2 regions of the Endothiovibrio diazotrophicus genome follow, and region 2 is predicted to be linked to the other one. Evidence: riboswitches for the same ligand, from Rfam matches in the RefSeq annotation. Region 2 holds a riboswitch; the other holds the start of a gene.
The links. A riboswitch is a leader RNA that binds a small molecule or an ion and turns the genes downstream of it on or off. The one in region 2 is predicted to bind cobalamin.
Positions count from the first base shown of each region.

Region 1: another riboswitch for cobalamin. It lies ahead of ACYQ2W_RS20705 (TonB-dependent receptor domain-containing protein); the one in region 2 lies ahead of ACYQ2W_RS01495 (ribonucleoside-diphosphate reductase subunit alpha).

Region 1 is NZ_BAAHXB010000109.1:263-7,800, forward strand. Features, by position in the region: gene rnt (ribonuclease T) at 1-466, shown strand, start outside; gene ACYQ2W_RS20700 (hypothetical protein) at 559-1,161, shown strand; cobalamin riboswitch at 1,253-1,473, shown strand; gene ACYQ2W_RS20705 (TonB-dependent receptor domain-containing protein) at 1,600-3,414, shown strand; gene ACYQ2W_RS20710 (ABC transporter substrate-binding protein) at 3,404-4,228, shown strand; gene ACYQ2W_RS20715 (PKD domain-containing protein) at 4,333-7,538, opposite strand, start outside.
Region 2 is NZ_BAAHXB010000003.1:26,788-34,325, forward strand. Features, by position in the region: gene metE (5-methyltetrahydropteroyltriglutamate--homocysteine S-methyltransferase) at 1-1,993, shown strand, start outside; cobalamin riboswitch at 2,108-2,342, shown strand; gene ACYQ2W_RS01495 (ribonucleoside-diphosphate reductase subunit alpha) at 2,470-5,274, shown strand; gene ACYQ2W_RS01500 (ribonucleotide-diphosphate reductase subunit beta) at 5,468-6,559, shown strand; gene ACYQ2W_RS01505 (thiopurine S-methyltransferase) at 6,626-7,363, opposite strand.

The DNA of each region.
Region 1 (7,538 bases), on a different contig from region 2:
CTTCGAGACCCATGCCTTCCACATCGAGCCCTTCGACGGTGCGGAACTCGACCCCAAGGCACTGGAGTTCACCGGCATCGACCCCTACCACCCGTTTCGCGGCGCGCTGCCCGAGCGGCAGGCGCTCAACGCCCTGCTCAAACCGATCCGCGCCGAGGTGAAGGAGCAGGGCTGCAACCGCGCGGTGATGGTCGCCCACAACCCGATCTTCGACCTCGGCTTCTTCAACGCCGCGGTGGAGCGCACCAAGATCAAGCGCAACCCGTTCCACCCCTTCAGCAGCTTCGACACCGCCACCCTCGGCGGGCTGTTCTACGGGCAGACGGTGCTCGCCCGCATCGCCGCCGCCGCCGGTCTCCCGTGGGATTCCAACGCGGCCCATTCGGCGATCTACGACGCGGAGCGCACCGCCGATCTGTTCTGCCTGATCCACAACCGCTGGGAGGCGCTGCGGGACGACGGGTAGCCACCTTCCGCCGGTGGTATTTCCAAGCGCATTTGTTATGCTCCACGGCGGACGGATCGTACCCACCTCGAACCCCCTTGAGGAGTCAGCTAATGAAGAAGAGCAGCCCACTGGTCGTCGCCGCGGCCATCGCCTTCGCCTGCACCGCCACCCCCGCCGGTGCGCAGGAGACCTCCACCCCATCCGCCATTCCCCAGACCGCCGCTCCCGGATACGGATACGGTTACGGTCCAGGGTACGGTCCGGGCTACGGCCCCGGCTATGGAATGGGTCGCGGCATGGGGCCGGGACGGGGAATGGGGCCTGGAATGGGGATGGGCCCCGGGATGAGCGGACCGGGCCGGGGCACCCCGGCCACTGACGGGAACAATGGCTACCAACCCCCGCTGCCGCCGCCGACCACCGCCTACTCCGCCGACGAATACCGGATGATCCTCGACCGCCGCGCGGAGTCCCTGCGCAAGTTCTACGAGCAACAGCAGAAGCAGATGGAGGCGCGGTTCGCCGAACGGCGCAAGCAGATGGAGGAGCGCCACCAGCAGATGAAGGAGTGGCAGGAGCAGCAGTTCGCCGAGATGCAGGCGACCATCGACCGCTACCGCGCCGAACACCGCAAGATGCTGGAGGAGCGCAAGCAGGAGATGGCGGCGCGCATGAAGAAGGCGGAGGAAGCGAAGCCGGACGACGCCAAATAGCGCTCCGGCGCGTTACGCCCTATCGCACAGAACGCGGCCTCGGCCGCGTTTTTTCGTTTTCACCCGCTTGACACCCCTCCCCCTCCCCCCCAAACTCCCCGCCGCTTCAGGTGTCCCGGACGGTTCCTCCGCCCGGGATGAAACGGGAAGCCGGTGCGTCGCCCGCTGCGACAATTCCGGCGCTGCCCCCGCAACGGTAAGTGAGTCAAGGGCGAGCCAACACGCCACTGCGCACGCGCGTGGGAAGGCGGCTCGGCCCGGGACGCGCTCCCGCTCACCAGCCCGGAGACCGGCCTGAGGCTGCCACGGCGTACCGCGGAGGGCGGAGGCGGCCGGTGTGCGGCCGCCTCCGGCCTCGTCCCACCCGCCTCTTCTCTCCCGTCACGCCCCGAATACCTCCGCGCGGGTGCGCGCGGACCCTGTTGTGGAGAGAAGACCGTGAAGAACCGTTCCCCGGCATTCGCCGGGCTGACCCTGCTCACCCTGCCCGTCGTCACCCCGCTGGCTGCCGAATCGGTGCCGGTGATGGTGGTCACCGCCACCCGCACCCCAATCACCGCCGACCAGGCCCTCGCCCCGGTGACGGTCATCGACCGCCCGGCCATCGAGACGAGTGGCGCCCGCGACCTCATCCAACTACTGCGCGGCCTGGCCGGCATCGACCTGACCAACAGCGGCGGCCCCGGCAAGCCCACCGGCCTCTACCTGCGCGGCACCGGCGCCGGCCACACCCTGCTGCTGATCGACGGCGTGCGGGTCGGCTCCGCCACCACCGGCACCCCCGCCTGGCAGGACCTGCCGCTGGGCCTGATCGACCGTATCGAGGTGGTGCGCGGCCCCCACGCCGCCCTCTACGGCTCGGACGCCATCGGCGGCGTGGTGCAGATCTTCACCCGCCGCGGCGGCGGTGAGCGCCATTTCGACGCCGCCGCCGGGATCGGCAGCCACCAGCGGGTGGAGGCCCGCGCCGCCCTCTCCGGACGCCAGGGCGGACTCGACTACGCGGTGGCCGCCAGCCACCAGGGCACCGACGGCATCGACGCCCGCCAGCCCACCACCGGCTGGTACGCGGTGGACGAACCGGATCGCGACGGCTACCGCAACGACGCCCTCTCGCTGAGCCTCGGCCACGACCTCGAGCGGGGCGGCCGGCTCGGCTTCACCCTGCTCCACGCCGACGGCGACAACGAATATGACGGCGCCCCCGACGAGAGCGACGTGGTCCAGCAGGTGATGGCCTTCGACCTCCGCCTGCCCCTCGGCGAGCGCTGGCAGAGCAGCCTCCAACTGGCCCGCAACCTCGACCGGAGCGAGCAGTTCGACCACGGCGCCCACTACTCCACCATCGACACCCGCCGCCACCAGATCACCTGGCAGAACGACCTCACCGTGGACGACGACGATCTCCTCACCCTCGGCCTCGACTGGTACCGCGACCAGGCCGAAGGCGACACCGCCTACACCGTCGACCGGCGCGACAACCACTCGCTGTTCGCCCAGTACCAATGGAACCGCGGCGACCACGACCTGCTCACCGCCCTGCGTCACGACGACAACGAGCAGTTCGGCGGCCACACCACCGGCAACCTCGCGTGGGGCTACCGCATCGACCGCGGCCTGCGTCTCACCGCCTCCGCCGGCACCGCCTTCAAGGCCCCCACCCTCAACCAGCTCTACTGGCCCGGCAGCGGCAACCCCAATCTCCGCCCCGAGGAGTCGGCCACCGTCGAGGCCGGCCTCACCGCCACTCCCGGCTGGGGCGAGTGGTCGCTCCACGCCTTCCACAGCCGCATCGACGAGCTGATCGACTGGGCCCCCGACGCCAGCGGCAACTGGGTGCCGCAAAACACCTCCCGCGCGCGCATCGACGGCGTCGAACTGGAGCTGCGCGGCACCTTCGCCGGCTGGCGCAGCCACGGCCAGCTGACGCTGCTCGATCCGCGCGACCGCGACAGCGACAACCGCCTGCGCCGCCGCGCCGACCACACCCTGCGGCTCGACCTCGACCGCGACTTCGGCGCGCTGTCGGCCGGCGCCACCCTGTTCTACCAGGGCCGCCGCTTCGACGACGCCGCCAACCTCACCCGCCTCGGCGGATACGCCCTGCTCGACCTGCGCGCCGGCTACCGGCTGGACAAGCAGTGGAGCCTCCAGGCCACCCTGAGCAACGCCCTCGATCGCGACTACCAGACGGTCAACACCTACAACCAGCCCGGCGCCGAACTGTTCGTGGCGATCCGCTATGCGCAGTGACCGCCCTCTCCCGGCGCTCGCCCTCATCGCCCTCCTGTGGGGGGCTGGGGCGGGCGCGGCGGCGGAGGGACCGCCGGCCGACTGCCCCGCCATCGTCAGCCAATCCCCCTACCTCACCCACACCCTCGCCTGGCTCGGCCTCAGTGACTGCATCGTCGGCACCAGCCGCTACGACACCCTCGACCGGCCGCGCACCGGCGGCGTCCTCGACCCCGACGGCGAGGCCTTGGCGCTCCTCGAACCTGCGCTCTGGTTCACCTCCGACTGGACCCCGGAGGAGCGCGTGCAGGCACTCACCCCGCCGGGCACCCACGCCTACCGCCTGGACGGTTTCCACTCCATGGCCCAGGTGGAGGAGAACCTGCGCACCATCGCCGCCGCGGCCGGCCTGAGCGACCCGGCGGGACGCGCCGCCGCCTTCCGCGGCGCCTGGCGCGCCAAGGCCGCCGCGGTGGCCGCCGGCGGAAAACGCGCGCTGCTGCTCTCCGCCTGCACCGGCCGCCCCTACAGCTTCGGCCGCGACACCTGGCTCTACGACCTCTTCACCAGCGCCGGCTTCAGCGTGGTCGAGACCGCCGAGCGGCTCCACTGGAGCGAACCGGGCGAGGGACTGGAGCGACTGATCGGGGAGCTGAACCCGCAGGTGATCTTCCTCTTCGAACGGCCGGGGGCGAAGCAGTGCGCGCTCCCGCCGATCCAGGGCGCCACCCGCATCGTCCCCCTCGACGGCGAGCGTTTCCTCCACCCCGCACCGATCCTCCTCCAGGGGCTCGATCAGCTAATCGCCAAGCGCGCGGAGTGGGCCGGCGAATGAGCGCTCACCACCCCGCCCTTACCCCGAGTTCCACCTGAAGGCGCTGGCGGAAAACGACGGGATGAAGCGGGCAAACGCCCGACGGTCGAAACACCGCTCCAACATCACAGCCCCCACGACCACCGCGCCGCCGGATCGGCACAGGCCTCGAGGTTGGCGGCAGCGGGATAGGTCTGGGACTGAACGTTGTCGCAGAACTGCTGTTGCTGGAGCGCCATCGCCGCACAGGTCTCGTCGTCCGGGTAGTTGCCGCAGTAGCGTTCGAAGGCCCCGCACCGCGCCTCATCGGGATAGCTCAGGCACAACTCGCCGAACCGGTTGTCGACAAAGGCGGACCGCTCCTCGTCGCAGATCGGAAAAACCATCGGCAGGTCACTGTAGCGACCGCCCCCCTGTCCTCCGAACCGATCAAAAGTGGCGTAGGGGATGCACCAGGGCCTGGAGAGATCCAATTCGGGGCGGTTGGCCATCGAGTTGAGGGCCTCCGCCCGGCACTCGGTGTCGCTGCCGATGCTGGTCCAGTGGCACCCTGCGTCGTCCGGACGAACCCACTGGAAGACAGGGGTGACCGGCTCGGAATGGTCGCCGTAATAGGCGACGGTATCGTCCCAATAGTAGGTGAGGTCCTGAAGCACCTCACCGTCTTTCACTTCGCTCAGATGCTCGGCGCTGGCGCGGCTCCCCCACTGGGCGGGAGGGCTCCCTTCGACCGGGGTGGAAGACCAGTAGGTGCTGCGGGCAGCCTCGCCGCCACGGCTCCCGGTCCATGCGCAGACCCGCCAAAACAGGGTGTAGGAATCCCAGGTGTTGACACTCGTTTCGAGATCCAGCCCCCGCGAATCCTGTCTGAGAGGACGAATCAGGTAGCGGCAGTTGGCCACGGTGACCGTCTCCTCCAGCGTATCCACCTCACCGCTGCCGTCCCCCACCGTCAGTTGGATCCGATAGTTGCCGACGGTGTCGAAGGTGAATCTCGCCTGGGCGGTGTCGGCCTCGCGGTCGCCATCGGCCGACCAGTGGAAGGTCGGGGTGCCGCCGCCGGGAACGGTGGATTCACCCGCGTCGAGTTCCACGGTGAGCGGCGCGGCACCGAACAGCGGGGCGATGGTGGCACGGGCCAGCGGGCCGCAGCTCCCCGCGGTGACCGACGCGGTGCCCGATACGGTGCGGGTGGCGATGGCGCCGAGCCGGCCGTAGCCGGAGGCGGTAACGGTGTAGGGCTCGGCGGTGCAACCGACGAATTCCGCCTGGAGCAGGCGGCTGCCGTCGGCCTGCCGCTGGTCGGCAGTGAGCCGTACCGCCTCCCCCGGCTCGGGGGTCACCGCCCACTGGAGGGAGCCGAGATCGAACGGGTTGTTGGTCCCGTCGACCACCTTCAGGGTGAGCGCCACCGGTCGTCCCGCGGCGGTGGAGGTGATCGGCAACAGGGTGAGCTGGGGCAGATCGAACAGCGGATATTCGTCGATTGCCACCGACCAGCCGTCATCCTCCTCCGACGGCGGGCCGCAGACCCGCCGATGGTCGAGGATGGTGATGTTGGCCACCACCACGTTGAGATCGGCGTGGGCGAAACACTCCACGCCGAGGGCGAACTCGAAGCGGGTCAACTCCGCCGCGACCCCCTCGCTCGACGCCGCCGCCTCCACCGCCGCCTCGCCGCGCAGATAGGGCTCTACCGAGAGGCCGGCGGAGAGCGCCTTGTAGAACTTCACCGTGATATCCGGGATCAACCGTACCTCGGCGGTGGCGCCCCCCTTGGCGGTCAGCCGGGTGGTCAGCGACTTCTCGTAGGTCTGGTCGGAGACCGCCTGCCACTGACGTAGCGAGGCGTTGTAACGGACGCCGAAGGAGAGCGTGGTGGCGGCGTGAGCGGAGGCGGTGGCGGTGACGTTGGCGCTGGTGGCGGCGCTCGCCTGCGCCTTCACCGAGAGGATCACCTCCTGATAGACCGGCACCGTGCCCACCAGGTAGGTGCTGCGGAAGGTGCGCGAGAAGAGCTCCACCGGCTCCGGGTTGTAGGCCGCCCCGGCGGTGAGGCGGTAGGTCGCCTCGGCGTCCAGCGACAGCTTGCCGCGGGCGATCACCTCGCCGCGGCGCAGGGTGCCGCCGCTGCCCCACACCAGACGGGTACTCAGGCCGGGCTCGAACGAGGGGGTGAGCTCGAAACTGACCTGCTGCTCCACCTCCCGCCCGGCCCCCGGCGCCTCGCCGAGGTCGAGCCGGTAGCGCCCGCCGTCCTGCGGGGTGAGCCGGAGTCCGGGCACCGACGCGGCGCCCTCGCGCTGCTCGGCGACCAGCCCGCCGTCGCGCCACTCCATCCGCGCCACGCTCCCCGCGCCCCGGCCGCGACGGCTGACGCGCAACCGGGCGGAGCTGCCCGCGGCACTCCCCTCGGCCACGTCGAAGAGGCGCTGGAGATGGTCGACGCTCCCCTCCTCCAACCCCTCGCTGAGCGAACCGGCCGCGGTCTCCACCATCATCCGCCCGCCGCTCTTGGTCGCCGAGACCACCCGCCGCAGGTACCCCGTCCCGCCCTGCGGACCGACCAGCAGCTCGCCGACGTCGGGCGCCGCCACGTCGCCGCCGCTCAGATCGAAGGTGAAGGTGGAACCGCTCTGCTCCGGCTCCGGCAGTCCCAACGCCTCCGGCAGGTAGACCGCCACCCCGCTCCCCCGCCGGCTCTCGACGTCGAGGGTGGTAACCGTCTCGTAGTCCCGCTCGACGCTACGGTTGCCGTCACCGTCCACCGCCACCACCAGCACCTGATAGGTGGTGGCGGGGGCGAGGCCGGTGACCGTCGCGCTCAGCTCACCGCGCACCGTCTGCACCAGCGTCGCCGCATCGGGGGTGAACCCCGCCGCCGGATCGGCGTGGATCTCATAGAGCAGCTCCCCCTCCGCGGTATGGTTGTCGGAGGCGGGACGCCAGCTCAGGTCGAAACGGTCGGTGCCGGTGGCGGTGACCCGGGCGATGCCGGGGAAGGAGGGCGGCAGCGCATCCTCCCCCACCACCGACAGGCTGACGCTGTCGAGCCAGGCCGGCGCCGGCGTGCCGTCGACCGCCTCATCGAGACCGAAATGGAAGCGGTACTCGCCCTGCGGCAGCGGCGAGGGGAGCGGCAGCGTCACCGGCACCACGCTCACCGGCGCCATCGCCAGCGCCGGAACCACCCCGGGCACCCACCCTTGCGCCGCAGTGTAGGAGAACCAGCCGGCCGGGGTCTCCGCCGCCAGCCACCACTCCACCGCGTCGCCCTGCAAACCCTCGCTGTCGAGGGAGATGCTCAGCTCCAGGGGCAGGTCGGGGAGCC
Region 2 (7,538 bases):
ACGCTCCGCCCCCGGTGTCGCCGAGGACGGCGGCGTGGCGGCGGGTGAGATGACCAAGTGGTTCGACACCAACTACCACTACATCGTCCCCGAGTTCACCGCCACCACGGAGTTCGCGCTCGACGCCTCCCGTCTGCTGGAGCAACTGGCCGAGGCCGGGGCGCTGGGCGTGCGGGCCAAGCCGGTGATCATCGGTCCGGTCACCTACCTGGCCCTCGGCAAGGCCAAGGACGGCGTTGACCGGTTGGCACTGCTGCCGCGCCTGCTGGCGGTCTACGCCGAGCTGCTGGAGGCCCTGGCCGGGGCGGGGGCGGAGTGGGTGCAGATCGACGAGCCGCTGCTGGTCACCGAATTGGAGGCGCCGTGGCGCCACGCCTTCAACCTCGCCTATCACGACCTCAAGGCGAGCCGGGTCAAACTGCTGCTCGCCACCTATTTCGGTTCGTTGCGGGAGAACCTGCAACTGGCCGTCGAGCTGCCGGTGGCGGGCCTCCACCTGGATGCGGTCAACGCCCGCGAGGAGGTGGTACCACTGCTCGGCTACCTGTCGGGGCACAAGGTGCTGTCGCTCGGCGTGGTCGACGGCCGCAACATCTGGAAGAGCGATCTCGACGGGATGCTCGATTGGCTGGAGCCGCTCGCCGCGCGGCTCGGTGAGCGGCTGTGGCTGGCGCCTTCGTGTTCGCTGCTCCACGTGCCGGTGGATCTCGATAGTGAGGATCGGCTCGACGGTGAGATCCGCTCGTGGCTCGCCTTCGCCAAGCAGAAACTCGACGAGCTGCAGGTGCTCGCCACCGCCTTGAACCGCGGTCGCGACGCGGTGAACGAGGCGCTGGTGGCCAACCGCGCCGCCTGCGCGGCGCGCCGCTCCTCGCCGCGGGTGAGCGACCCGGCGGTGCGTGCCGCCCTCTCCGCGATCGACGCCGACATGGGACGACGCCGCAGCCCCTACGCCGAACGCGCGGCGAAGCAGGCGGCGCTGCTCGACCTGCCGCGGTTTCCCACCACCACCATCGGCTCCTTCCCGCAGACCGCGGAGATCCGCCGGACGCGCCGCCGCTTCAAGGCCGGCGAGCTGGACGAGGCGGCCTACCAGGCGGCCATGGAGGCGGAGATCGAGCGCTGCGTGCGCGAGCAGGAGGCGCTGGGGCTGGACGTGCTGGTGCATGGCGAGGCCGAGCGCAACGACATGGTGGAGTACTTCGGCGAGCAGCTCGAGGGCTACGCCTTCAGCCGCTTCGGCTGGGTCCAGTCCTACGGCTCGCGCTGCGTCAAGCCGCCGATCCTGTTCGGTGACATCCACCGTCCGCGGGCGATGACCGTGGCGTGGATCCGCTACGCCCAGTCGCTCACCGACAAGCCGATGAAGGGGATGCTGACCGGGCCGGTGACGATCCTCAACTGGTCCTTCGTGCGCGACGACCAGCCGCGTGCGGCCTCCTGCCGGCAGCTCGCCCTGGCGATCCGCGAGGAGGTGCTGGACCTGGAGCGGGCCGGGGTGCAGGTGATCCAGATCGACGAGGCGGCGCTGCGCGAGGGGTTGCCGCTGCGCCGCGCGCAATGGCCGGGGTATCTCGATTGGGCGGTGGAGGCGTTTCGCATCGCCGCCAACGGGGTGGCCGATGAGACCCAGGTCCATACCCACATGTGCTATTCGGAGTTCAACGACATCATCGAATCGATCGCCGCGATGGACGCCGACGTGATCACCATCGAGACCTCACGCTCCGACATGGAGCTGCTCGATGCCTTCGACGACTTCGACTACCCCAACGGGATCGGCCCCGGCGTCTACGACATCCACTCGCCCAACATCCCGACCGAGGCGCAGATCGTCGAGCTGATGGACAAGGCCGCCGAGCGCATCCCGGCCGAGCGGCTGTGGGTCAATCCCGATTGCGGTCTGAAGACCCGCCGGTGGGAGGAGGTGATCCCGGCGTTGACCCACATGGTGGCGGCGGCGAAGCGCTTGCGCGCCACTCTTCGGAGGTGACCGTCAGTCCGGCTCACGGAGCCTGATCGTCTTCCCGAGCGGCATTCAGCGGTGACCTCCGCGGTTCATCCGGTGTTGGGGAACCGCCGCTTGTGTGGGGGGGGGGTTTATCCTATCTTGTGCTCGATCTTCGGTGCATCCACAACATATCGTGTTTGCGGTAACAGGGAATCCGGTGTGAATCCGGAACTGTCGCGCAGCGGTGTGGGGGAACGAAGGCCGCCGGGTGGAAGACACCAGGCACTGCCCTGACGGGGAGAACCTGGGGGGTGGGAAGCCGCGGCCGTAGGGGCCGGCGAGAGCCGGCGCGCCCCCGAGTCCGAATACCTGCCGGAGAGCGTCCCGCCGTCCCCCTCGGGTGACGGCGGGGTTTCCCGAGCCTTCGCGTCCAAGGCTTCGGGGGCGCTCCCCGCCCGTTGCGGACCCTCGCCCCTGATCTCGCGCGATGGCCCGACCGGACTCGACTGGGAGGCGCCATGCTGACTGAATCCATTCTCGCCGCCGGAGGCTCGGCCCCGGCTCCCATCCCTTTTCCCGTTACCGACCCCCCGGAACCCGCCGGCGGCGACGGCCGTTTCCAGGTGGTGCGCCGCAACGGCGCGGTGACCGCCTTCGCCCCGGCCAAGATCGCCGCCGCGGTGACCCGCGCCTTCCTCGCCGTGGAGGGGGCCGGGGCGACCGGCTCGCGGCGGGTCAACCAGGCGGTGAACGAGCTGACCGGGCAGGTGAGCGAGGCGCTGACCCGCCGGCTGCCCGGCGGCGGCACCCTGCACATCGAGGATATCCAGGATCAGGTGGAGCTGGCGCTGATGCGCGCGGGTCATCACAAGGTGGCCCGCGCCTATGTGCTCTATCGCGAGGAACACGCCCGCAAGCGCGCCGAAGGGGCGACGGTGCCCACCGAGGCGGTGCCCGCGCTCCACGTCACCCGCTTCGACGGTGGCCGCGTGCCGCTGGATCCCGCCCGGTTGGAGCGGCAGGTCGAGGCGGCCTGCGCGGGGCTCGCCGGGGCGGAGCCGGGGCCGGTGCTGGAGAACCTGCGTCGCAACCTGTTCGACGGCATCGGCGAAGGGGAGGTGGCGGAGGCGCTGGTGCTTGCCGCCCGCTCGCTGATCGAGCGCGATCCCGACTATGGCCGGGCGGCGGCGCGGCTGCTGCTCGACCGGCTGCGCAGCGAGGCACTGGGCTTTCTGGATCTGGCGCCGGTGGCGGAGGAGGGGGCGGAGTACGGCGACTATTTCCCGGCCTATCTCCAACGCGCCGCCGACCGCGGCCTGGCCGACCCGCGGCTGCTGCTCTTCGACCTGGAGCGGCTGGCCGCGGCGATCCGCCCCGAGCGGGATCTCGACTTCACCTACCTGGGCCTGCAGACCCTCTACGACCGTTACCTGCTGCACGCCGACGGGGTGCGCTTCGAGCGGCCCCAGGCGCTGTTCATGCGCGTCGCCATGGGCCTGGCGCTCAACGAGCTGGAGCGCGAGGCGCGGGCGATCGAGTTCTACGAGCTGCTCTCGCGCTTCGACTTCATGTCCAGCACCCCGACCCTGTTCAACGCCGGTACCCTGCGGCCGCAGCTTTCCTCGTGTTATCTCACCAGCGTCCCCGACCACCTGGAGGGGATCTTCGGCGCGATCCGCGACAACGCGCTGCTCTCCAAATTCGCCGGCGGACTGGGCAACGACTGGAGCCGGGTGCGCGGCCTCGGCGCCCACATCAAAGGCACCAACGGGGTCAGCCAGGGGGTGGTGCCGTTCCTCAAGGTGGCCAACGACACCGCGGTGGCGGTCAACCAGGGCGGCAAGCGCAAGGGGGCGGTGTGCGCCTATCTGGAGACTTGGCACATCGACATCGAGGAGTTTCTCGAACTGCGCAAGAACACCGGCGACGAGCGCCGCCGCACCCACGACATGAACAGCGCCAACTGGGTGCCGGACCTGTTCATGAAGCGGGTGGCGGAGGAGGGCGAATGGAGCCTCTTCTCGCCCGATGAGACGGCGGATCTGCACGAACTGACCGGTGAGGCGTTCGAGGCGGCCTACACCGCCTACGAGGAGAAGGCGGCCCGCGGCGAGCTGCGGGTCCATAAACGGCTGCCGGCGGTGACCCTGTGGCGCAAGATGCTCTCGATGCTGTTCGAGACCGGCCACCCGTGGATCGCCTTCAAGGATCCGTGCAACCTGCGCTACACCAACCACCACGTGGGCGTGGTGCACAGCTCCAACCTGTGCACCGAGATCACCCTGCACACCAACGACCGGGAGATCGCGGTGTGCAACCTGGGTTCGATCAACCTGGCCGCCCACGTCACCGCCGAGGGGATCGATCAGGCGAAGCTGGAACGCACGGTGAGCACTGCGCTGCGCATGCTCGACAACGTCATCGACATCAATTTCTACAGCGTGCCCCAGGCGCGCAACGCCAATCTGCGCCACCGCCCGGTGGGCCTCGGCATCATGGGCTTCCAGGACGCCCTGCACAAACTGGGCATCCCCTACGCCTCGGAGGAGGCGGTGGCCTTCGCCGATCAATCCATGGAAGCGGTGAGCTGGTACGCCATCCGCGCCTCCAGCGAGCTGGCCGCCGAGCGCGGCCGCTACCCCAGCTACGAGGGCTCGCTGTGGAGCGAGGGGGTGCTGCCGATCGACTCCATCGAACGGCTGAAGGCGGCGCGCGGCGACTACCTGCAGATGGACACCGCCACCACCCTCGACTGGGAGGCGCTGCGCCGCCGGGTGCTCACCCACGGCATGCGCAACGCCAACGTCCTGGCCATCGCCCCCACCGCCACCATCTCCAACATCTGCGGGGTGAGCCCGTCGATCGAGCCCACCTACCAGAACCTCTTCGTCAAATCGAACCTCTCCGGCGAGTTCACGGTGGTCAATCCCTATCTGGTGGCCGAACTGAAGGGGCTTGGGCTGTGGGACGAGGTGATGATCAACGACCTCAAGTACCACGACGGTCGCCTCAGCGCCATGGACCGGGTGCCGGACGAATTGAAGGCGCGCTACGCCACCGCCTTCGAGATCGACCCGCGCTGGCTGGTGGAGGCGGCGTCACGCCGCCAGAAGTGGCTCGATCAGGCGCAGAGCCTGAACCTCTATCTGGCCGAACCCTCCGGGCCGAAACTCGACAACCTCTACAAACTGGCCTGGGTGCGCGGGCTGAAGACCACCTATTACCTGCGCACCCTGGGCGCGACCCACATGGAGAAATCGGCCGAGGCGGCGGCACCCAAGGCGTGTGCCATCGACGATCCCGAGTGCGAGGCGTGCCAATAGCGTGGGCTTGCCGTAGGGCGGATTAGCGCCAGCGTAATCCGCCGGAACGGGGGCACCTTCGCCGAAGGCAGCTTCGATGTGGCGGATTACGCTGGCGCTAATCCGCCCTACGGGCCTTAGACATCGCCGAATTTTTCGAGACCGGACGAACCGCAAATTTTGCGGTCAATGGTTATCGATCAGGAGAACCACCATGTTCATGAATTGGGATGATCCCCTCATTCCCGCCCATCCGCCGGCCGTGCCGCCGGCCCAACCCGTCGCGTCTGCGGAGGGGCCTGACGTCCTGTCGCCCATCAACCCGCAGGACAAGCGGGTGGTCAACGGCCGCGCCGACATCAACCAACTGGCCCCCTTCAAATACCCGTGGGCCTGGGAGTACTTCCTCAACGCCAACAAGAACCACTGGACCCCGCTCGACATCAACCTCGCCCAGGACGTCCACGACTACCACCACAAGCTCACCCCGGAAGAGCGTCACCTCTACGAGAACGTGCTCGCCTATCTCACCACCTCCGACATCCTCGCCATGCGCAACATCGGCCTGGCGGTGATGGAGAAGATGTCCGCCCCGGAGTTGCAGATCTACCAGGCACGCCAGGTCTACGAGGAGTCGCTGCACACCTGGACCTACCAGCACTGCATCGAGACCCTCGGCCTCGATCAGGGCGAGATCTACAACCGCTACCGGGTGGTGCCGCAGATACACGGCAAGATCCGCATCGCCAACCGCCGCCTGCAGTCGATCCTGCGTTCCGACCTCGACCTCACCGAACCCGCCGCGCTGCACGACTTCCTCATGGCCTACCTGTTCTTCGCCGCGGTGTTCGAAGGGTGCTGGTTCTACAACGGCTTCACCCCGATCTTCGCCCTGCAGCGCCGCGGCTTGATGAAGGGCACCGCCGAGCAGCTCCAGTACATCCTGCGCGACGAGGTGCTCCACTGCGGTTTCGGCATCCGCGTGGTGCGCCAACTGATGAAGGAGGAGGGAATCGCCCCCGACCCCGCGGCGGTGGCGGCGATGTGGCGCGAGGCGGAGGCGGCGGAGGCGGCCTACGTCGGCTACCTGCTGCCGCGGCCGATGCTCGGCTACTCGGCCGGCGAGCACCTGGAGCAGTTCCGCCACGTGGCCAACCGCCGCGCCCGCCAGCTCGGCCTGGAGGAGCCCTTCCCGGGGGCGCGCAACGCCCTGCCGTGGCTCGACGAGCAGGCCAACCTGCGCAAGGAGAAGAACTTCTTCGAGACGCGGGTGACCGAGTATCAGAGCGGCGGACTGGCCTGGTAGGCGGGGAGGCCGTCCCGGTGACGGCGTCTGCATCCCGGCAGAAGGGCCGGCGGGATGCCGATCAGCTCATGAATGGCATCCGATGCCCGTCGGGCGCAGGTTCAGCTGATAAATCTTGTTGTCTACAAAGAAGCCCGGTTCCGGAGAACCGTCCTGCACCGCATCGATTCGCTGGGCATGCGCAAGCCGGATCTCGAAGTGTTCCGCGTACAGCGTGGTGATTTCACGGTCGATCTGGGTGGCGGACTGCCCGCTGTCCTTGGCGACGTCTTCCACCGAGAGCAGGAAAACCCCCGCCACGTCGTCGATCAGCGCCCGCAGTTGGGCGACATAGGGTTTGCGGACGGATTTCGGCAGGGCGGTCAACGCGGCCCGGTCGAATACGCTGTCGATGTGCCCCAGTCGATCTCTTTGCAGCGAGAAGAAATCGCCACACCAGATGACGATGGCACCCGACTGCCAGCGGGTGAACTTCCCGTTGCGCGTTTTCTTGACCTTCAACCGGTTTTCGTCGAAGAACGCCTTGACGGCGACCGGGCTGAGTTCGATGCCGATCACCCGGTACCCCTGCTCCGCCAGCCAGAGCATGTCCAGGCTCTTGCCACACAACGGGACCAGGATCCGGCTGCCTCTCTTCAGCTTCTGACCGTGCCAGTATCGCGCCAGCAGTGGATTGACCGTGGTCTGATGAAACTCCGCCGTGCGGTTGTCCCGCCACATCTTCAACCAGAGGGGATTGTCCTGTCGGTTGTCGGCATCGACGGACGGGGTTGCCGGCGTGCGACGGTTGGGGGCATGGGGCATAAGGGGCCTGTGTCATGAGGCGAACCGGCTCGGATTGGCGAGCCTGGTGGCGCGTGATGCGTGAACGGACCGGGGGAGTGGAAGGCGGTTCGGGAGGATGCCGGCAGCGCTTTCAAGCGGCCGTAGGTGGTCGTGGACGCGGGAGGCCCGGGCTGCACCTGGGAGGAAGTGGTGG